3 regions of the Ruegeria sp. CK2 genome follow, and region 3 is predicted to be linked to each of the others. Evidence: riboswitches for the same ligand, from Rfam matches in the RefSeq annotation. Region 3 holds a riboswitch; each other region holds the start of a gene.
The links. Region 3 has a riboswitch for cobalamin ahead of ACR0BU_RS07915 (CbtB domain-containing protein). Riboswitches for the same ligand answer to the same signal wherever they lie in the genome.
Positions count from the first base shown of each region.

Region 1 (6,879 bases), on a different contig from region 3:
TCCCGGGCCCCGAAAGCCACGCTGAAAAGGTGCCACTGTTGCTTCAGGCTGGGCCTTCGGTGGTCATTGTCACACGGGGCGGCGATGGGGCAACGGGGTATCTGGCGGATGGCACTGAAACCTCTGTTCCAGTGAAGCCCGTGCAGGTCGTGGACACAGTCGGCGCGGGCGACACTTTTAATGCAGGGGTTCTTGCAGAACTACACCGATCGGGCCACCTGAGCAAATCCGGCTTACTTGGTCTGACGGCCGACACTTTGCGCGCAGCCCTTGCGTTAGGCACCAAAATTGCCGGGGTAACCGTATCCCGGGCCGGGGCAAACCCACCGTGGGCTCATGAGCTTTGATCTGATGAGGCAAGCACAATGAAAAGATCCGACATCAACCGCATCAAAGCTGAGGCCCATAGCTTCATCCAGTCTTTTGGGTTTGCTCTACCACCGTTCGCGGACTGGTCTCCGAAACAAATGCGCGGCCCCAAGGCGGAAAGTATCCGCGAACGCGGGTTGGGCTGGGACATCACCGACTATGGTCAGGGAAAATTTGATGACCTCGGTCTATTCCTGTTCACCCTGCGCAACGGAGACGTTGGCGACCTGAACCAAGGTCGTGGTATGCTATACGCTGAAAAGCTTTTGATTTCACGTGATAAACAGCTGTCACCGATGCACCGTCATGTCATCAAGGCCGAGGATATTATCAATCGCGGTGGTGGTGATCTGGTCATGGAAGTTCATGCATCGAACCCAGATGGGGACGTCGATCGCGACAACCCCGTGACTGTCCCAAGCGATGGCTGCCCAGTGACAATTCAGCCGGGCGAACTCCTGCGTTTGAAACCCGGCGCAAGCGTGACGCTGATGCCCGGCATTTGGCATGCTTTCTGGGCGGAACACGGCGATTGCCTCATCGGAGAGGTTTCTACCGTTAACGATGACCGCACGGACAACGTTTTCGAAGAGCCAATCCCCCGCTTTGCGACGATCGAGGAAGATACTGATCCCGATTTCCTGCTGGTCGCCGACTACTGACCCAAGCTTGAAGCTGGGTATATTTGCGACGCAACTCCTCTTGTCATTTCCGACTCTTTTTGTCAGATAACGTGTGACCCAGTCAGATCCCTCGGAATCACGCCCGGTCAAGGACCAGAGACCGAGAGACGATCATGACAAAAACACTCACCGACCTATTGGCCATGGATACTATCGCCAGCCGCCACGGATGTGCGCTGAAGCCAAAGTTGCGGCAGGCAATTGAGGCCGCCCTCAGATTCCCAGCCCACGCAGCATCACCGCGGCGTGAAACCCCAATCGCCGAATGCGATCTGCCCGAAAACGTTCAAAGCCTGTCCAGCCATTCAGTAAAAACGGAAAGGCGGCGCGCATGAGTTTCTCCACCTCCGGACAAAGCGAAGCGCGCGCACCCAATGCATTGCGGGATTTCGATGGTTTCGAACGGGGCCTTCTTCCCGTCATGCGGCATTTCATCCTCAGCTTTTCGGAGCCCACAACCCAAGCCTGGCAACATGCATACTCGGTCGCAATCGAAAAGTGGGGGCACGATCAGGGCCTCAATCTTGCGCACCTTGTTTTCAAAGTCATCAAGGCCGCCTTGCATTGCCGCACTGACGGGCTGGCTTTCAAAGATCCTCTGAGCCTGGAAGACCGGCGGGAAGTCACTTGTGATGAGAGAGCGTTGCTGAAAATGCTACATCACATGCGACGCGATGAAACACCCGCTGCGCGAGACGCCGTTGGTCAGGTTACCGGTGGGTATCCCGATGCACATCTGATTCAAGCCGGGCTGACATTGGCCAGCCGGTTTCCCATCAGCGGCGATCACCAAAGGCAATCGACACGACGCCTTTTCTACGTGTGGTTCAGTGACGCCGCGCTGGCAATGACCTGACGCTTGACAATCGATGCGACACCAGACTAGCTGGCCGGGATGGTTCCCTTAGGTTCTCCTTGGGGATGAAAATGGGAATGCGGTGCGGCCCACGACAATCGGGCCAATTCCGTGACTGCCCCCGCAACTGTAGGCGGTGAGCGACGCCAAATCACCACTGGCCCAGAGGGTCGGGAAGGTTGGCCAAGCGACGACCCGCAAGTCAGGAGACCTGCCATCAGATGTTCAACCAACCCGGGGCGGGGCGTCCTGGAAGGAGGCTATGATGGCGCGTCTGCGTGTTCACAAGACTTGCACTTTCTGTCCGCATTTTTTGAGTGGCGGGGACTGCTATGTCCGATACTCCTGACCACTTTGTACTAATCTGCTCAACCTGCCAGGGACCAGTGGCGGCTGAAACAGCGCAAAAACTGCTGGATGAGCAGCTGCCAACCGGATTTGCGACGCGACTGATCGCATGCATGGCAGGGTGTGAACGGCCCATGACTGTTGGCCTACAGGCGAAGCAGAAAGCGCAGTATCTTTTCGGTGAAATCACAAGCCTAAAAGATCTGACCGCAGTGGCCGAGTTTGCCCATCAGTATCTCGACAGTGAGGACGGTTGGACCAGCGCGTCCGAGCGCCCGCCTGCCCTGCTCACCAAAACACTCTCGCGGTTGCCATGTTTGCCTGCCAAGGACGGGTCATGAGCTTTTTAACCGCCGAAGGCCTTGGATATTATGCATTGAATGGCGACGTCCTGCTTCAGGACGTGTCCTTCAATCTCGACGAGGGCGCGGTTCTTGCCATCGCCGGACCAAACGGTGCCGGGAAAACCACCCTCTTGAACCTGTTATGCGGTGTTGAACGGCTTGCCCTGGGCGATGTGCGTATCCGCAACCAAAGCCTACGTAGCTTGTCAGCGCAGCAAAGGGCGCGGACCATTGCCGTGGTCGGCCAACAGGAATTGCCGGACGGCCGCTTGAGGCTGCGGGACTACGTTGCACTGGGCCAAATACCCATTCAGGCTGACCGGTCAGCGGCTGACCACAAAGCAGATCTGGACCGGGTTCTTGCGATAACCGAGCTGACCCATTTGGCCGGTAAATCAATGCGGATGCTGTCAGGCGGCGAACGGCAGCGCGCACATATTGCGCGCGCGCTGGCGCAAAACCCGTCGCTGCTGTTTCTGGACGAACCAACCAATCACCTGGATCCGGACGCCAAGGGGCATATGCTCTCATTGGTCGCAAATTTGGGTGTGACAGTGGTCATGATTGTCCACGATCTGGTCATGATCCCCGAGTTTGCCACCCATGTTGCGTTGATGAAAACCACCCGTCTGACAGGGTTCGGGCCTGTGACTGAAGTGCTGACCCCGGATCGCGTCCGGGACACCTTTGGAGTGGACTATTTGTGCTTCCAGCATGAAGGCCGCTTGATCCCGGCACTCGACATCCGAAAACGAAAACTGACATCATAACAGGAGCTTATCATGATGCAGAAACTCTGGCCTGTGGCGTTGATCACCGGCCTGGCCAACGGTGCAGCCGCGCACGAAATGTCCGTGGACAACTGCGGTGAGCCATTGGTGTTTGACACAATGCCCGAGCGGTTGGTTGTGCACGATATGAATATGACCGACATGGCCTTTGCGTTGGGTCTGCAAGACAAGATTGTTGGTCTGACCGGGATCACGGGTTGGTACAAAACCAGCCCAGATTTTGATGCGCTGCGCGGCGAAATCCCTGAACTTGCCCCAAAATACCCCACGATCGAGAATTTGGTGGCTGTCGAGCCGGATCTGTTCTTCGCCGGTTGGTACTATGGCATGAAGCCAGGTGGCGACGTGACGCCCGACACGTTGGCGCCCTTTGGCATCAAAACCATGATCCTGACAGAAAGCTGCGTGCATCTGGACAAGGATCGCCCCGACGCCAGCATGAACCTTCTGTTTGACGATGTATTGCGCCTGGGCAAGGTCATGCATGTTGAAGACAAGGCCGAAGCGCTGGTCGCCGAATGGAAAGATCAGCTATCGGGCATCGAAACACGGACCGCTGCTCTGGCAAAACCTCGTGTCTTCCTGTTGGACGGTCCGGCGGATGCGCCCTTTACCGCAGGCAAGTTTGCCATACCTGACGCGATGATCGCTGCCGCCGGTGGCGAAAACGTCACCCACGATCTGGACACCAGCTGGGGCCGCACCTCGTGGGAAGCTGTTGCCGCATCAAACCCCGAGTTTCTGGTGTTGTTGGACTACCAAACCGGCAATGGAGCGGCGGACACGTTCGAATTTCTTCAGGACCATCCAGTGATGTCGCAAACCGATGCGGTCAAGAACGAGCGCTGGATCGGGTTGCGATACGAAGAACTGACGCCCGGGCCGGCGAATATCGAAGCGATCGAGAAAATGGCGCGGGCGATGCACCCGGAAATCAACTGACATGGGCCATACAGGCCGGATAGTAGGACTGGGGGCGGTCGTTCTGACCGCCCTTTTGCTGTTGTCCACGATCTATGGCACCACACCGATCCCAGTTTCGGACGTGTTGGCAGCCATCGGGTTGGGAACGGGCCTGACCGAAGGTGAAATGTCGCCCCTGCACCGAATAGTCTTCGACCTGCGCTTGCCGCGCGCCTTGTTTGCGGCCGTCATTGGCGCAGGTTTGGGCGTTGTCGGCGTGGTGTTGCAAACCACGACACGCAATGATCTGGCGGACCCGTTCCTTTTTGGACTGTCTTCAGGCGCGGCGGCTGGGGCTGTTTTGGTCATCACCGTCACTGGTGATGTACTGGGCATCTGGACCTTGCCCCTTGCTGCATTTTGCGGCGGTTTGATTGCATCCGCTATCGTGCTTGCGCTGGTTCAGGGGCTGCGCACCAGCGCGCCAGAAAAGCTGATCCTAGCTGGCCTGGCCGTTTCGTTCCTGTTTTCGGCAATCACAAATTACCTGATTTTTGCGGGCGACAGCCGCGCTGCACATTCGGTGATCTTCTGGATGCTTGGCGGGCTGGGGCTGGCCCGGTGGGAGACGTTTCCGCTGGTGCTGATCGGGCTTGGGCTGATCCTTGGCTACGCATTGTACCGCAGCCGCTGGCTGGATGCGCTGCTGACCGGAGATTTCACGGCCGCCACATTGGGCATTCCGGTTCAGGGTTTGCGCTTTCGCATGTTCTTCGTGGCGGCTTTGGCAACGGCAAGTTTCGTTTCGGTTGCCGGGGTAATCGGGTTCGTTGGCCTCATGGTGCCCCATATCGCACGTGGGATCGCCGGAACCCTGCACCGTAACCTGCTGATTGCATCCGCAATCGTAGGGGCAATCCTGCTTACCCTCTCCGATATTCTGTCGCGCCTTTTGCTGGCGCCACAGGAACTGCCCGTTGGGATCGTTACGACATCCATCGGATCGCTGTTTGTGTTTTTGTACTTGTTCAAATCAGCACGTACCGACTGAAGATCTCGGTTCGAACCCGGCCAGAGACAACTCGATCAGGACAAATTGCTGGCCAACAACAGCTGGATCAACGGGTTTGGAAAACGCCGCCGAAATGTCACCGCATGAAAGTTCTCTTTGATGCGCGGATGCTCCTGCGCCTCAACCAGCCGCCCCGAGGACAGCTCATCCTGAACCACAATCGGCGCGACCAGGGCCAGCCCGATATCTTCCCGGGCCAAAAGACGCATCATCGCCATGTCATCAACCTCGGCCGCAATCTGCGGGCGTACCGCAAGACGGCTGGCCATTGCGTCAAATGCCGTGCGGACACTATTGTTGGTGGTCGGCAGAATGAAAGGGTGTTCCGCCAGCAAATCTTTGATCGCGCGCTTCGGGTCCAGCCGGGCCGGAGTACCCACAATACTTACGGGTTGTTCTGCTAGATGATGGGTTTCGAATTTGGTCAAGCTGTCGCTTGCAGGTTCATGATTCATCAAAACCAGATCGAAATTCAGCGTTTCCAACCCTTCGAGTAATTCGCTTGGGCTGCCTGAACGCAAGATGACCTCAACATCGGTTCGCCCTAAAATAGGCCGCAGAAACCCGATCTGAAAGTTCCGTGACAAGGTCGCCTGAGCGCCGACACGCAGCGCTTGCCTTGTGTTTCCTGCGTCTTGCAAAGTGGCCACAAGTTCTTGGCCGGTTGCGAAAATTGCGTCCGCATGGTCCAGCGCAATGCGGCCCGCTTCGGTCAGGTGCAGCTTGCGACCCCGGCGTTCGAATAGAGGGTGCCCCAGACGTTCTTCAAGATCCTTGATCTGAACTGACAAAGCAGATTGCGACAGGTTCAAACGTTGTGCTGTACGGGTCAGGTTCCCGTCATGTGCGACGGCCCAAAAATACCTCAGGTGATGATAATTCAACGGCATGTCGTTCTAATTAATAGAATGATACAAACCAAACAATGAATTTTTAATAATCATTCTTACGAAATATGTCCTGCTAGGCGGGCTAATGCAGCCTGAAACCTTGAGGGACCCACATCATGAGCCACTTGTTTCTTCCATTGCTGAGCCCTTTGTTCTTACTGGCCTCAGCCTGGTATGCCAGCAAACATCCGGGTTTGCGCCCCGGCATAGTCCCAAAGCTGTCAGAATGGTCGGCCTTGGCAGCGTTTGCAGTGTCGGCCTTGGCGGCTTTGTTGTTGATCACTCAAGGCGCGGGGACATCCGGCTTGATCGGATTGTGGGGAATCGGCCTGTCTATACGTCTGGACGCGGTCAGCGCCATAATGCTGGTTCTGGTCAGTTTCATCGGCTGGATTGTCCTTCGGTATTCCGCAACCTACATGGACGGAGAATCCCGTCAGGGCGCCTTTATGGGCTGGATGTCCGCCACGCTGGCAGCGGTTTTGCTGCTGGTGATGTCGGGCAATCTAAGCCAATTGCTAGCGGCCTGGGTTGTGACAAGCCTGACGTTGCACAAGCTCTTGCTGTTCTATCCAGACCGCACCACGGCGCAACGCGCCGCCCGCAAAAAGGCAGTCGTCGCC
Region 1 covers NZ_JBQFPW010000007.1:103,475-110,353, reverse strand. The annotation lists gene ACR0BU_RS12705 (carbohydrate kinase family protein) at 1-347, shown strand, start outside; gene ACR0BU_RS12700 (D-lyxose/D-mannose family sugar isomerase) at 366-1,031, shown strand; gene ACR0BU_RS12695 (hypothetical protein) at 1,166-1,387, shown strand; gene ACR0BU_RS12690 (hypothetical protein) at 1,384-1,908, shown strand; cobalamin riboswitch at 1,934-2,141, shown strand; gene ACR0BU_RS12685 (DUF1636 family protein) at 2,241-2,597, shown strand; gene ACR0BU_RS12680 (ABC transporter ATP-binding protein) at 2,594-3,370, shown strand; gene ACR0BU_RS12675 (ABC transporter substrate-binding protein) at 3,383-4,333, shown strand; gene ACR0BU_RS12670 (FecCD family ABC transporter permease) at 4,335-5,345, shown strand; gene ACR0BU_RS12665 (LysR family transcriptional regulator) at 5,381-6,256, opposite strand; gene ACR0BU_RS12660 (proton-conducting transporter transmembrane domain-containing protein) at 6,373-6,879, shown strand, end outside.
Region 1: another riboswitch for cobalamin. It lies ahead of ACR0BU_RS12685 (DUF1636 family protein); the one in region 3 lies ahead of ACR0BU_RS07915 (CbtB domain-containing protein).

Region 2 (6,879 bases), on a different contig from region 3:
TGCGCTGCCACCCGGCCTGAGACAGATCGCTGGCAACACCACAACGTGCGCAAAAACGATGGGTTTCGTGCCATCCAATAACAGCCTTGGCAGTCGCAGCAAGTTCGGCATCCCGAGTGGGTAGCCGGGTCATGATTCGGCGCAATTCGGCAAACACATACCCATCCGGCAATTCAGGGTGCTGTTGTTCGGACCTGTCGACAAACGCGCCGAGAGCAGAGAGGTCGTGCCCGTGGGCCGTCCAATCCGAAATATCTGCCGCAAAGAACGGCGCGCCCATTTCGCTAAGCCCCAGAAAGATCGGAGTTTCGACGATGCCGCCGGGCCCGTTATTGATCAAGACATGTGTCATTGGGACAAACCCAAGTTGATCCAGGGCTTCACCGGTTACCAGAACCTTGCCACGCCAGAGCAGCAGGCATTTTGCGTTTGGATCACTTGCAACCGCGGTTAGCTTGTCTGCGTCGCTTCGAAGATGCGCGGCTCGATCCAGGCCAGAGCCGCCGAAAGTCACCTGTTCCGCATTTTTCATTGAGTTTCCTTTGGATCTTGCGCACAGGGCTGCCACGACTAGGCCCTCGTTGCAACGCAATTCACCGGCAACGAATTCGGACAATGCCGCTAAAAAAGCCTCATGGTTGCCTCGAAAATTTCTTCATTATGCTTCTAATTGTATTTGGTTGAGCAGCAGCATCTAAAAGTGGAAAATTGAGATCTAATCAACGACCCTCAAGGCCGATTCAGACCAAGGCACCAAGCGGGCGTATTCGCATTTTAGCGACGACCGACTTGCACATGAACCTAACAAGTTTCGACTATTATTCAGACAAGCCGGATCCAACACTTGGCTTGACGCGAACCGCCAGTCTTATCCGCGCGGCCAGACGACAGGCGGAAGACGACATTGTCCTCTTGTTTGACAACGGAGACTCCCTTCAAGGCACGCCGCTAGGGGAGTGGGCGGCGCTAAATGACGGCACCCATCCAATGATGCAAGCCTTTGAGGCATTGGGATACGACGCAATCGGGCTAGGAAATCACGATTTTGGCTTTGGTCTGAACGCGCTGGACCGAATCCTCGCACAAGCGCCCTCCCCGGTTCTGTGTAGTAACTTGCATCGGCAAGGCAATACCGCGCAACGGTGGCAGGATCATGTGATACTCGACCGCGTCGTGCCGCTGGACGGACAGAATACTGCCATTCGCGTAGGCGTCTTTTCGGTACTGCCACCCCAGACAACACGATGGGAAGCACACCATTTACAAGGCAAAGTGACCTCGGAAGATATCCTGAGTGCGGCGCAAAAAACTGTAACCAAGCTGCAGGGCCTTGGCTGTGATCTGATTGTTGCACTTGCCCATTCAGGTCTCGGGCAAACCCATGCCAGCGCGGGGTTGGAGAACGCCGTGATCCCTTTGGCTGCCATCGACGGGGTTGATGCAATTGTTGCCGGACACACCCATTTGACCCTTCCTGGCTCTACGCACGAAAGCCTTCAGCACGTCGATCATTTGGCCGGGCTGGTCCATGGCAAGCCTGTGATCATGCCAGGCTCTGCCGGATCCCATCTGGGCGTTGTTGACCTGAGTGTAACTCGCAATTCGGACAATAAGTGGCACGTTGAAGATCACTGCGTTGAGTTGCGGTCTATCCACTCCCACAGCTCTGGGATTTTAGCACCTGAAGACCAAGACATAGTCCATCTGATTACACCCGGGCACACCCAAACGCGGGCAGCAGTGGCGAAACCCGTCGCTCGGGTTGCACAAGATATGCATAGTTACTTTAGTTTTTGCGCACCTGACCTAGGGCTTGCTTTGGTCGCCGCCGCACAAGCCGCAGCCCTGCGCCCATTCCTGCGCGGCACCGCGTCGGAAAATCTACCCATGCTTTCGGCAGCATCCCCTTACAAGTGCGGCGCGCGCTCAGGTCCTCAATACTACACTGACGTGCCTGCCGGAGAGATTTGCCTGCGACATATTGCGGATCTACATGTTTTTCCCAATGAACTGCGAGCAATACAGGTCAACGGCGCACAAGTCTTGGACTGGCTTGAGATGTCGGCAGGTATCTTCAACCAAGTTTCACGAGGCACAGAAAACAACCTGATAGATCCCGGGCGGGCCGGGCATAATTTCGATGTTCTCTTTGGCTTATCTTATCAAATCGATCCATCAAAACCGCCTCGATGGGACGCGGATGGGACGCTGATCAATCCGAACTATGGCCGGATCAAGAATGCAACGTTTGAAGGAAACCCGCTCCGACCGGATCAGAAATTCGTTGTGGCCCTCAACAACTACCGGGCCAACGGCGGCGGTCACTTTCCATTCATTGCGAACGCTCAACCGATCAGTTTGCCGCCATTGGATATAAAAAGCGCATTGCGGGACTATTTGTCAAAACACCTGCCAGCGGATCCGATGGAACAAGCACCCTATCCCTTTGCGATTCTGCCTCTATCAGGTGCGTGCGCGATTCTCAGGACGGGCCAGGGCGCGCTCAGGCATCTGGGCGAGTTGGATGTGTATTCGCCCCAGGTGCTAGGCACCGATGCGGACGGTTTCGTGCGTATCCGCCTGACGCTCTGACGGGTTGTCTTTTTCTCAAGCTTTCCCTATATCGACACCTGAGAGGTTGGCGCGGGCGAGCGCCTCGCCAACCTGGTCAGATCCGGAAGGAAGCAGCCACAACGAGCCCCGCTTGGGTCGATGTCCAACCTCTCACTTGACGCTAGACACCAAAGAGCATTGGCCGAAGGAGGGCTTTTATGATTGTAGCAGACACCCTTCGGGCAGCCCGGTTCTAGTACTCGAACCTCAAACCGCCTGAACACATAGCCGACAGGTGCGCGCATGCCATCTGTCCGGGTTACTGTACCTGAACACAGGCAGAACAATGTCCATATTTCTATCGGACCTGGGATGGTCCCACCACTTTGCCGCGCAACACGCGGCCAATTCGTCTTGCTTACCGTTTCGTATCACAGCCGTTCATCGCGATCGTCTGACCGGGTTGGGCACGGATGGCGAAACACCTCTGCTCACCCTTGACCGACCGACAGGCGATTATGCGGTCGGAGACTGGGTGCTGGCGGACGAACACAATCGCATTCGGACCCTGCTGGATCGGCGCAGCGTCCTGAAACGCCGCGCAGCCGGCACCGGCGCCGAAGCGCAACTGATAGCAGCAAATGTCGACGCGCTGTTTATTGTCAGTTCGTGCAATGCTGATTTCAACTTACCCCGGTTGGAACGATACCTGGCACTGGCCAATCAAGCTGGATGCTATCCGGTAATTGTGCTGACCAAGGCCGATGTATGCGATGATCCGAACACATACGTTGCTCAAGCTCAGACTTTGGCACCTGTAGTGACGGTTGTTGCAATCAACGCGCTGGATCAGACAGAAATCCAGCAGGTCCTGTCCTGGTGCCCGTCCGGCCAGACCGCAGCGCTGGTTGGATCTTCGGGGGTCGGCAAGACGACACTGGCCAATGGGATGACGGGTCAGGACGAGGCAACCGCAGGCATTCGCGAAGATGATGCGCATGGTCGACATACGACGACCTCCCGCGCGCTGCATCGCATGCGAAACGGTGGCTGGCTGATTGACACGCCCGGAATGCGTGCCTTGCGTTTGCTAGACGCGCAAGACGGCGTGGATGAGGTGTTCTCAGACGTTTTAGAGTTGGCGACCAGGTGCCGCTTCTCGGATTGTCAGCATATTGCGGAACCAGATTGCGCAGTTCAAGGTGCCATTGAAGACGGCGTGCTGGACGCTTCGCGTCTGGAACGATGGAGAAAACTGCGACGTGAGGATCAGCGAAACTCGGAAACCGTGGCCCAGTCCCGCGCGCGCGACAAGGCGTTTGGCAAAATGGTCCGTTCGGTGATGAAAGACAAAAACTCTCGCAACGGCCGATGATATATGGGCGCCGAGTTTTCGGCGCCCATCCCTCACGCTATCAACCTAGGCCAGACAGCCGCATTCCGGCGGGCAAACGCCCCGATATGACCGACTTCGGTTAGACCAAACTCAGACGCAGACAAAAGATGCTGTTTGGCGTCAGGGCCGTAAAGATCCGCCAGCCGCCACACTGCGTCCGGAGGGACCATCTCGTCATCTTCGAAGGCAAACAGGTCTGCGGGAGTTCCTGTTTCTGACCATTTGACCGCCGGTAAATCGAGGCCTATTTCAGGAACGTAATTCAATGGCGCCGTGCACCATTTGCGCCATTGCCAGTAAACCGAAGCTGGCAGGTCCGTGCCGAACCCGATGGCCTTTCCTGGCAGGTACCCCAAAAGACGCGCAAGCAAGGGTGCGTGCCCATACCAGAACAACCACGCCAGCGCACGATACGGCCAAGGGTGATCTTTCAGTGTGACCAGCCCCGAACATACCCCAATCATTCGGTCGATCTGACCAATGTCGGGTTGAACCGGACCCAGCATCGCGCCCACCGAGTGACCGATGGTCCATTGCTTCGCTTTCGGAAAGCGCCGGCGCATCTCGGCCCTGGCCGCGGGCATATCAATCAGCGCCCAGTCTGCCATAGTGACTGTGGATTTGTTGAGATCTCCGGATAGAGAGTGCCCAAAGTCCCGGTAGTCATATGTCAGGCAGGCCATGCCCTGTTCTTCCGCCAGCCACTGCGCAAAATATCGGTAGTAATCTCGTGGAACTCCGGTTGCGCTGTTTAGAACAATAACGATTTCTGGCTCGGAAGCTGGCCGATATAGCCGTGCCGAAAGCATCGCCGGCCCGGACGGGAACCGAAAGTCTTCGGTCAATACCCTCTGCTGTGTGTCCAACATAGCGACCTCGGAAAAACTGAACCAATCGGTTCACCATCCTCAAATGGCACCAATTCCTGTATCCGAGTCAACACCGGTTCAGGTTGACCACACGTCCGCTTGGGATTGAGTAGGAGCGCAAGACATAAAGTCCAGCTTGACTCAGGGCGCAATCAGACGCTAGCGATTGTGTGATGGTTCCTGCCCCCTACTAGGGGTCGGGATGAAAAGGGAACACGGTGCGGTTCTGACCGGATACTCCGGGACGATCCAAATCCGCGACTGCCCCCGCAACTGTAAGCGGAAAGCAATGCCGAAATACCACTGGCCCAATGGCCGGGAAGGTCGGTAAAGCGATGACCCGCAAGTCAGGAGACCTGCCATCGGAACTGTAACCGAAACTCGGGCGGGGTGTCCGGGCAGGTCCTGACAGCACACCGCCGTCCTGCCTGATCCAAGCCCCTGTCCGCTGCGCGGAGGGCGCAAGATGATCTGGAAGACAAGAACACACGAATACACAGCAACCGTTTGTCAACGGACAGGCAAGACATGCCCTGCACTGGCCCGAATGGCGCGCGCGATGGCACAGGCTATGGCAGAAGCTCATCCAGTCGCCACTTCGGAGTTCGAAATCGAAGGCAGCAGCGAGTTGACCCATTGTCCCGAGGGCTGCACCGCGCGGTTTCGGGCCCAGCCCGATCAGATGCGTGTATTTTGCGGCACCGATGCCACGGCAAACACCAAACAGCTGGACGATTATGCCGACATGATCTTTGGCACCGATATCCAGACCATGCCATCCGGGATCATCGCAACGCCGCCTTGCGCAATGCTCGAGGTTTTGGCTCTTAAACCTCGCCAACCCGTGCAGATGGCCGCGGGCATCTTAGCCTGATCTGACGCTCACCTCTTCCAGGGTCGAACCGACGGCCCATGCCATTTGTTCGTCTGTTTCGACGGCACAGGGGCGCAAGGCGCGCAACCGTACCAGCGCCTTGTCGGGCTGTTCGCCACATTCGACCATCAGCCGTAGAACAAGCATTCCCGACCGGCCGCAACCGCCCTTACAGTGCAGCATGACACGACCGCCTCCAGACAAGGCGTGGCGCACGGCAGAGCTAACGGACGGCCATTCATCCAGAACGGTGCGGGGTGGCGCGTTAAAGTCTTCGATTGGCAGATGAACCCATCGGCTGGCCCGACTTTGAATATCGCTTCCAAAGTCCTGCGCGCCGGCCTGAAACATCTCGACTTCGGTTGCCGTAGAAATCACAAGACCCGGCTTCCAGCTTGAGATTGTGTCCAGATCACCTGCGTAGTCCCCGCCGCGACCGGGCATTGATGTGAGGGCAAGCGTGCCTCCTCCAACTTGCAAGGCGTAGATCACCAGCTGAGACATGTAACGCTCCCCCCCCTTTAATTACTGTCGCGAAAAATAGTTCGTGAAATGTACCCCTCTAGCAATACGCGCATCCGGTCCGATTCCAAAATAAAAATCCTCGCACGCTGCAGTGGACGCGGGCGATGGTGACCACTACGCTGTGCCGAAGCCCCGAATCCGCCAGAGTAAACATGACCGACGCACCCAGCCCCGCCTATCAGGTTCTCGCCCGCAAATACCGCCCGGAAACCTTTACTGATCTGGTGGGTCAGGACGCAATGGTGCGTACGCTGAAAAACGCGTTTGAGGCGGATCGGATCGCGCAAGCCTTCATCATGACCGGCATCCGTGGCACCGGGAAAACCACCACCGCGCGGATCATCGCTAAAGGCATGAACTGCATCGGTTCTGACGGCGAAGGCAAACCAACAACCGAACCTTGCGGGCAATGCGAACATTGTGTGGCCATCATAGAAGGCCGTCATGTCGACGTTATGGAGATGGACGCCGCCAGCCGCACGGGTGTGAACGATATTCGCGAGATCATCGACAGCGTCCGCTACCGCGCCGCCAGCGCTCGCTACAAGATTTACATCATTGACGAAGTTCACATGCTGTCGACCAGCGCTTTCAACGCGCTGCTCAAGACGTTGGAAGAGCCGCCTGAACATGTGAAGTTCATCTTCGCCACCACCGAGATT
Region 2 covers NZ_JBQFPW010000022.1:45,456-52,334, forward strand. The annotation lists gene nudC (NAD(+) diphosphatase) at 1-532, opposite strand, end outside; gene ACR0BU_RS22945 (bifunctional 2',3'-cyclic-nucleotide 2'-phosphodiesterase/3'-nucleotidase) at 709-2,592, shown strand; RNA gene ffs (signal recognition particle sRNA small type) at 2,632-2,730, shown strand; gene rsgA (ribosome small subunit-dependent GTPase A) at 2,900-3,928, shown strand; gene ACR0BU_RS22960 (alpha/beta hydrolase family protein) at 3,961-4,818, opposite strand; cobalamin riboswitch at 4,977-5,196, shown strand; gene ACR0BU_RS22965 (hypothetical protein) at 5,285-5,692, shown strand; gene ACR0BU_RS22970 (protein-tyrosine phosphatase family protein) at 5,684-6,196, opposite strand; gene ACR0BU_RS22975 (DNA polymerase III subunit gamma/tau) at 6,370-6,879, shown strand, end outside.
Region 2: another riboswitch for cobalamin. It lies ahead of ACR0BU_RS22965 (hypothetical protein); the one in region 3 lies ahead of ACR0BU_RS07915 (CbtB domain-containing protein).

Region 3 (6,879 bases):
CTCGGGTGATCCGTTCTGGTTTGGCGCAGGATCGGTTATCGCGCGAAGTTTCGATGCCGGAGAGTGGGTCTCGATCCCCGGGCAATCCACATTTTCACTGGCCGCAGCGCGGCTGGGTTGGCCGCTGGAAACCACGCTGACCTTTGGCCTGCACGCCGCCCCGCTGACGCGGCTGCGCCCTCACTTGTCATCAGGGCTGCGAACAATCCTGCTGCTGCGCAACGGGCAAGCGGTGGCGGAACTGGCGACCTATCTGACAGAAACCGGATTTGCCGACACAACACTGCACGTCATGGAGGCGCTTGGCGGACCGCGCGAACGGGCGCGCAGCATGTCGCTGACCCAAGCACTGCTTGAGACGTTTGAGCATCCGGTCTGCGTCGGTCTTGATGTTGCGGGGGATGGCCGGGCTCTGCCAAAAGTTGCAGGTAAACCGGACGACATATTCGAAACGGATGGGCAGATTACCAAGCGCCCTATTCGCGCGCTGACGCTGTCAGCGTTGGCCCCGCGACGGAGCGAACATCTTTGGGATATTGGAGGCGGCACCGGGTCGATCAGCATCGAATGGTTGATGTGCGATCCGACGCTGACCGCCACCTCGATTGAACCGTTGGAAGATCGGGCCAGCCGTATTCGCCGCAATGCCGACAGCTTGGGGCAGGATCGATTGGACGTTGTTCATGGAACCGCCCCTGACGCCCTGAGCGGTTTGACCCTGCCAGATGTTGTCTTTGTCGGTGGTGGGCTCAGCACTGAGTTGCTGGACTGGCTTCGCGCGAACCTGCGCGCGGGCACCCGTCTGGTCGCAAACGCCGTTACGTTGGAAAGCGAAGCGCTACTGGCGGCGTGGCAGGAAAAACTGGGTGGGGACCTGCTGCGTATCGAACTGGCGCAAGCTGGTGCGTTGGGCCCGCGGCGCGGTTGGAAGTCTGCCTACCCGGTGGTGCAGTGGAGCGTGACTCTATGATCGTTGCAGGGCTTGGGTTTTCTTCGACCGCCACGGCGGACAGCCTAAGGGCAGCCTTTGACAAGGCATGTTGTGGACATACCGTGGACGCGCTGGCCACGGTTTTGGACAAGACAGGCCATGCCGCTTTGGCGGAGTTTGTTGCGACAACCGCCCTGCCCCTGCATTTCGTCGCGCCTGAAGATTTGGCTGCGCAACGCACCCTCACCTGTTCGCCTCGCAGCGGTGCCGCATACGGCACCGGCAGCGTCGCCGAAGCATCCGCCATTGCCGCCGCCGGATCTGGCGCACGGCTACTTTCACCCAGACAGATTTCAGACGACCGGCTTGCGACCTGCGCCGTCGCCATCGGAGGACAAACATGACCGTTCATTTCATCGGTGCCGGACCCGGCGCCGCCGACCTGCTGACCTTGCGCGGGCGCGACCTTATCGCGTCCTGCCCGGTGTGTCTGTATGCCGGGTCGCTGGTGCCAGAGGAAATTCTGGGCCACTGCCCAGAAGGCGCAAGGGTCGTGAACACGGCACCAATGGATCTGGATCAGATTATGGCAGAAATCCAGACCGCCCATACGGCCGGACAGGACGTGGCCCGTTTGCATTCAGGCGACCTGTCAGTCTGGTCCGCAATGGGCGAACAAATCCGGCGTTTGAAAGAGATGGGTATTCCGGTCAGCGTCACGCCTGGCGTGCCCTCCTTTGCCGCAGCAGCGGCGACATTGGGGACTGAGCTCACGCTGCCGGGACTGGCGCAATCGGTGGTTTTGACCCGCACGCCTGGACGGGCCTCTTCGATGCCCCAAGGCGAAACGCTGGTGAACTTTGCCAAAACGGGCGCGACCCTGGCCATTCATCTCTCGATTGGGAATCTGGACAAGGTCATTGACGACCTGTCCCCAGCCTATGGCTCGGACTGCCCAGTGGCGGTTGTCTACCGCGCAAGCTGGCCGGATGAGCGTGTCATTCGCGCGACCTTGGGCACAATGAAAGAAGCCTTGGGCGACAGCATCTCGCGCACGGCATTGATTTTGGTTGGCCCTGCACTGGCTGGTGAAGGGTTCGACGAAAGCTGTTTGTATTCGCGAACCTATGATCGCCGCTATCGCCCGCAAAGCGCTGAAAGCCCTTGGTCAAGCTGGAGCCACGGAGATGACTAACCCCCCCGGTGTTTTGATTTCAGCCCCATCCTCGGGCACTGGCAAGACAACCGTGATGCTGGGCCTGTTGCGGGCGTTGGCAGATGACGGCTTAACCGTTCAACCCTTCAAAAGCGGACCGGATTACATCGACCCGGCCTTTCACCGGGCAGCTGCGGGTCGCGCCTCGTTCAATCTGGACAGCTGGGCGATGGGAGAGCCTTTGCTGAACGCGATTTCGGCACAGGCAGAAGGCGCGGATATTGTGGTGGCCGAAGGGTCAATGGGCTTGTTCGATGGCGTCGCAAAACCCGGAGAGCTGGGGCATGGAACCAGCGCAGAAACCGCCCTGCGCATGGGATGGCCCGTCGTTCTGGTTCTGGACGTGGGTGGACAGGCGCAATCGGCAGCAGCCACTGCTTTGGGATTTCGGATGTACAACCCCGACCTGCCCTTTGCCGGTGTCATCCTGAACCGGTGCGCCAGCCCCAGACATGAACGCCTGACCCGATTGGGCATGGAGCGCGCGGGGCTGCCCGTTTTGGGGGTCCTGCCACGTCGGGGCGATCTGACCCTGCCAGAGCGGCATCTGGGTCTTATCCAAGCTGTTGAGCATCCCGATCTAGAAAGCGCCATCACCGGATACGCTGCGTTTCTGCGTGAACATGTGGATCTTGAGGCGATCAAACGTGCGGCTTCCTCGGGCCCCTACGGGCCGTCGTCAGCCGCGCTGCCGCGGCCTCCAGCCCAGCGGATTGCATTGGCGCAGGATGCCGCGTTTTCATTCACCTACCCGCATCTGCTGGAAGGCTGGCGCGTTGCCGGGGCAGAGGTTTTGCCGTTTTCCCCGTTGGCCAATGAAGCCCCAGCAAAAGATGCCGACATCGTGTGGTTGCCGGGCGGGTATCCCGAGTTGCATGCAGGCAAGTTGGCCGCTGCCGAGACATTCCTGGCAGGGCTACGCAAACACGCCGAAACCAAACCTGTCCATGGTGAATGCGGTGGCTATATGGCGTTGGGCGAAGGTTTGATTGACAAGGAAGGCATGCGCCACAAGATGGCCGGTCTGCTGGGCCTTGTGACATCTTATGAAAAGCGCAAATTCAACTTGGGCTACCGCAAAGCTGAATTGCTGGCGCCCATGCCCGGGCTTACTGCTGGCACAGCCCTACGCGGGCACGAGTTTCACTATTCTTCAATTGTGGACCAGCCAGACGCCCCTCTGGCCCGGGTCTTCGACGCCGAGGGCGCTGAAGGGCCACAAACCGGGTCCGTTCGAGGCAATGTGACGGGCACGTTCTTCCACCTGATTGCAGAGGCCTCGGCATGAGCGGATTTGTCTCGTTCATCGGCTCTGGCCCCGGTGACCCGGAGTTGTTGACCCTGAAAGCCGTCGATCGGATGCAAAACGCCGACGCGGTGCTGTTTGATGATCTGAGCAGTGGCCCGATTCTGACCCATGCGCGTGATGATGCGGATCTGGTGGGCGTCGGCAAACGCGCAGGCCGCCCTTCACCAAAACAGAACCATGTCAGCCGGTTGTTGGTTGAGTATGCCGAAACTGGCGCCCGGGTTGTTCGGTTGAAATCCGGTGACGGCGGGTTGTTCGGGCGGTTGGAGGAAGAACTCGTGGCCCTGCGCGAGGCTGGGATCGACTACGAGATCATACCGGGTATTCCGTCCGCCATCGCAGCGGCGGCGGCCGCGGGTATTCCTTTGACCCGGCGTCTGACCGCGCGGCGGGTCCAATTTGTTACGGGCCATGATGTCAGCGGCAAACTGCCGGAGGATCTGAACCTGCCCGCGCTGGCAGATGCATACGCCACAACCGTTGTCTTCATGGGCAAACGGACATTTCCACTGCTGGTCGAGGCGTTGCACGCGCATGGCCTGCCTCTGGACACGCCCGCGCTCATGGCCGAATCCGTGTCGACCCCTGATCAAGTGCTGCATCGATCGACCATCGGGGCTTTGTCGGACAGGCTGCAATCCGAGATCGGAACCGCTCCGGCGCTGATCTTGTATGGCCCGTTGGCGGAGTTCGACGATGTATGAATTGAATCTGGTTGGCATCGGTACCGGCAATCCGGACCATGTCACCTTTCAGGGTGCAGAAGCCATCCGCGCAGCGGACTTGATCTTGATTCCGCGCAAGGGCGAGAACAAAGCCGATCTGGCCGGAATACGCGAGCAGATCATTGCGCAAGTGACGGACACCCAACCGACGATTGCTTATTTCGACATTCCCAAAAGACGCGGTGATGACGGTTATCTGCAGGGTGTCGATGACTGGCATGATGCCATCGCGCTACGGTGGCAGGACGCAATCGACTCGCACCCAAACGCGCGCAATGTTGCGTTGCTGATTTGGGGGGATCCTTCGCTTTATGACAGCTCTCTTCGAATCGCCGCGCGGTTGGAGCCCAAACCCGTCAAACGCGTGATCCCGGGCATTACCGCTCTGCAGGCATTAACCGCAGCGCACGGAATTCCAATAAACGACATCGGCGCGCCCTATGTCGTTACGACCGGCCGCCGCCTGCGTGACGAAGGCTGGCCCGAAGCCGTATCAACAATCGCGGTCATGCTGGATGGGGAATGTTCGTTTCAAAGCCTTGCAATGGCAGATTATGACATCTGGTGGGGCGCTTATGTGGGTATGACAGAAGAAATCTTGATCCATGGACCGTTGGATGAAGTGGCCGAAGACATCCTTGCAACCCGCGCACAAGCCAGGGCTGATCATGGCTGGATCATGGATATCTATATCCTGAAAAAACGCGCTGTGTGACACGAAACGTCGCAAATGGCGATTGCGTCGGCGCGACGTTCCCGGCTAAATGGGAGCGTCTGGTCCTGCCGGAGATATCCGGATGCTAAGAGGGAATTTGGTGCGCCTTCCTTTGAAGTCTAATCCAAAGCCGCCCCCGCGACTGTAAGCGGTGAGCCTGTGTTCAACCAGCCACTCCCGAAGTTTTGGGGGGAAGGCGAACAGAGGCACCGACCCGCGAGCCAGGAGACCTGCCAGGCGAGTATTGAAACACCGGCCGTCGGGTGCGACGGCACAGGAGGACAAGAAATGACAACACAAACACTTAAGGCATCCGCCTCGCGCGCAGGCCTAATTCCAGCAGTTTTCGCAGTAGTTCTGGGCCTTGGCATCGTCACACTGGCAGGTCACGTGCAGGCATCCGCGCTGCATGACGCCGCCCATGACGTGCGTCACGCCACCGGCTTCCCCTGCCACTGAGCCCATGTTCAGTCGCATTCTGACCAGCGCTTTGTTCGCTGGCGCTGCAGCGGGGCTGATTGCCGCCTTGCTGCAGTTGGTATTCGTGCAACCCGTATTGCTGCACGCAGAGCTGTATGAATCAGGTGAGTTGGTGCATTTCGGCGGCGCGGCCGTCACCGCACATCCCGAACTGCCAGGCATCTTCTCGGATCTTCAGCGTGACGCCCTTAGCGTGATCTTCACCATGCTGACTTACACCGGCTACTCGCTGATTGTTGTGGCACTGATGTCGATCGCCGAAGGACAAGGCCATAAAGTTGATGGCCGAACGGGCATATTGTGGGGGCTTGCCGGATTTGTCGCAGTGCATTTCGCACCGGGTTTCACCCTAGCACCCGAAGTGCCGGGTGTGGCCGCCGCTGATGTCTTCGCACGTCAGATCTGGTGGTTTGCGACCGTTGCAACCGCTGCCGTAGCCATGTGGTTGATCGCTTTTGGCTCCAACCTCATCAGCTATGTGATTGCTACGGTTCTGCTGATGGCGCCTCATATCATCGGCGCACCCGAGCCAGAGTTTTTCACCGGCCCCGTCCCGACCGAGATCGGCGCCCTATTCGCGGCGCGAGCGTTTGGCATCGGTTTGGCCGCTTGGGTTCTGGTTGGGTCTTTTGCAGGATACTTCTGGCAAAAAGAGGCTAAGCACGCCGAAGCGCATGCCTAACTGGCGACTTAACGGCCCGTCGGGAACCACCCCGGCGGGCTTTTCCCTTTTCAAGGATACAAGATGTCCCGCTCACTTGCTTTGTTTGCAATTGGCCTGATCTTTGGTGGTGGGGCTGGCTTTGTGCTGGCTGCGGCCAACGGCGTCACGTTTGATGGCCATGATCATTCTGATCCCGCGCATCATGGAGGCCATCAGGCCGAGACCGCAGCGCATGATCATTCTGCAGTGATCAACTTGCCTGCTGGACCAAACGCGCCCAGCGTGAAAGTTACTGTGGTCAAAGACCCCATGGCCGGTTGGAACCTGCATGTCTTGCCGCAAAACTTCGAATTCGCACCGGAAAGCGCATCTGCTGCGGACCAACCGGGCAAAGGGCACGCGCATGTATATGCCAATGACCTAAAGCTCGCGCGGCTCTACGGCAATTGGATGCATCTTGCAGACCTGCCCAAGGGCGAGGTTGAAATCGAGGTTTCGCTGAATAGCAACAGCCACAGCCAGCTAATGGTCGAAGGGGTTCCCGTCAGCGCCTCACAAGTGATTCAGGTCGACTGAAGCGCCGGTATGCGCGTTCGCAAACACAAACGAAGCCGCCCGCATGGCCGGGCGTCTTCAATCCAGCCCGTAGGGCTATCCAGATAGGTCAGGCAGGTTGCTGCAATATCATTCGCATCCGCCACCACATCGACCCCGGAAAACACGTAAGAGGCCATGCCGTCCCCCTGAAGCGCCAGCGCCACCGGATCCTGACAGCCATTGAAACAAGCATGCTCGGCCAGCTCAATACGCTCTGCCAGACCTGCCTTGGCAAGCGCGCG
Region 3 covers NZ_JBQFPW010000004.1:51,937-58,815, reverse strand. The annotation lists gene cbiE (precorrin-6y C5,15-methyltransferase (decarboxylating) subunit CbiE) at 1-970, shown strand, start outside; gene ACR0BU_RS07940 (cobalamin biosynthesis protein) at 967-1,335, shown strand; gene cobM (precorrin-4 C(11)-methyltransferase) at 1,332-2,126, shown strand; gene ACR0BU_RS07930 (cobyrinic acid a,c-diamide synthase CobB) at 2,119-3,435, shown strand; gene cobA (uroporphyrinogen-III C-methyltransferase) at 3,432-4,160, shown strand; gene cobF (precorrin-6A synthase (deacetylating)) at 4,153-4,896, shown strand; cobalamin riboswitch at 4,940-5,148, shown strand; gene ACR0BU_RS07915 (CbtB domain-containing protein) at 5,185-5,355, shown strand; gene ACR0BU_RS07910 (CbtA family protein) at 5,360-6,058, shown strand; gene ACR0BU_RS07905 (hypothetical protein) at 6,122-6,616, shown strand; gene ACR0BU_RS07900 (DUF1636 family protein) at 6,604-6,879, opposite strand, start outside.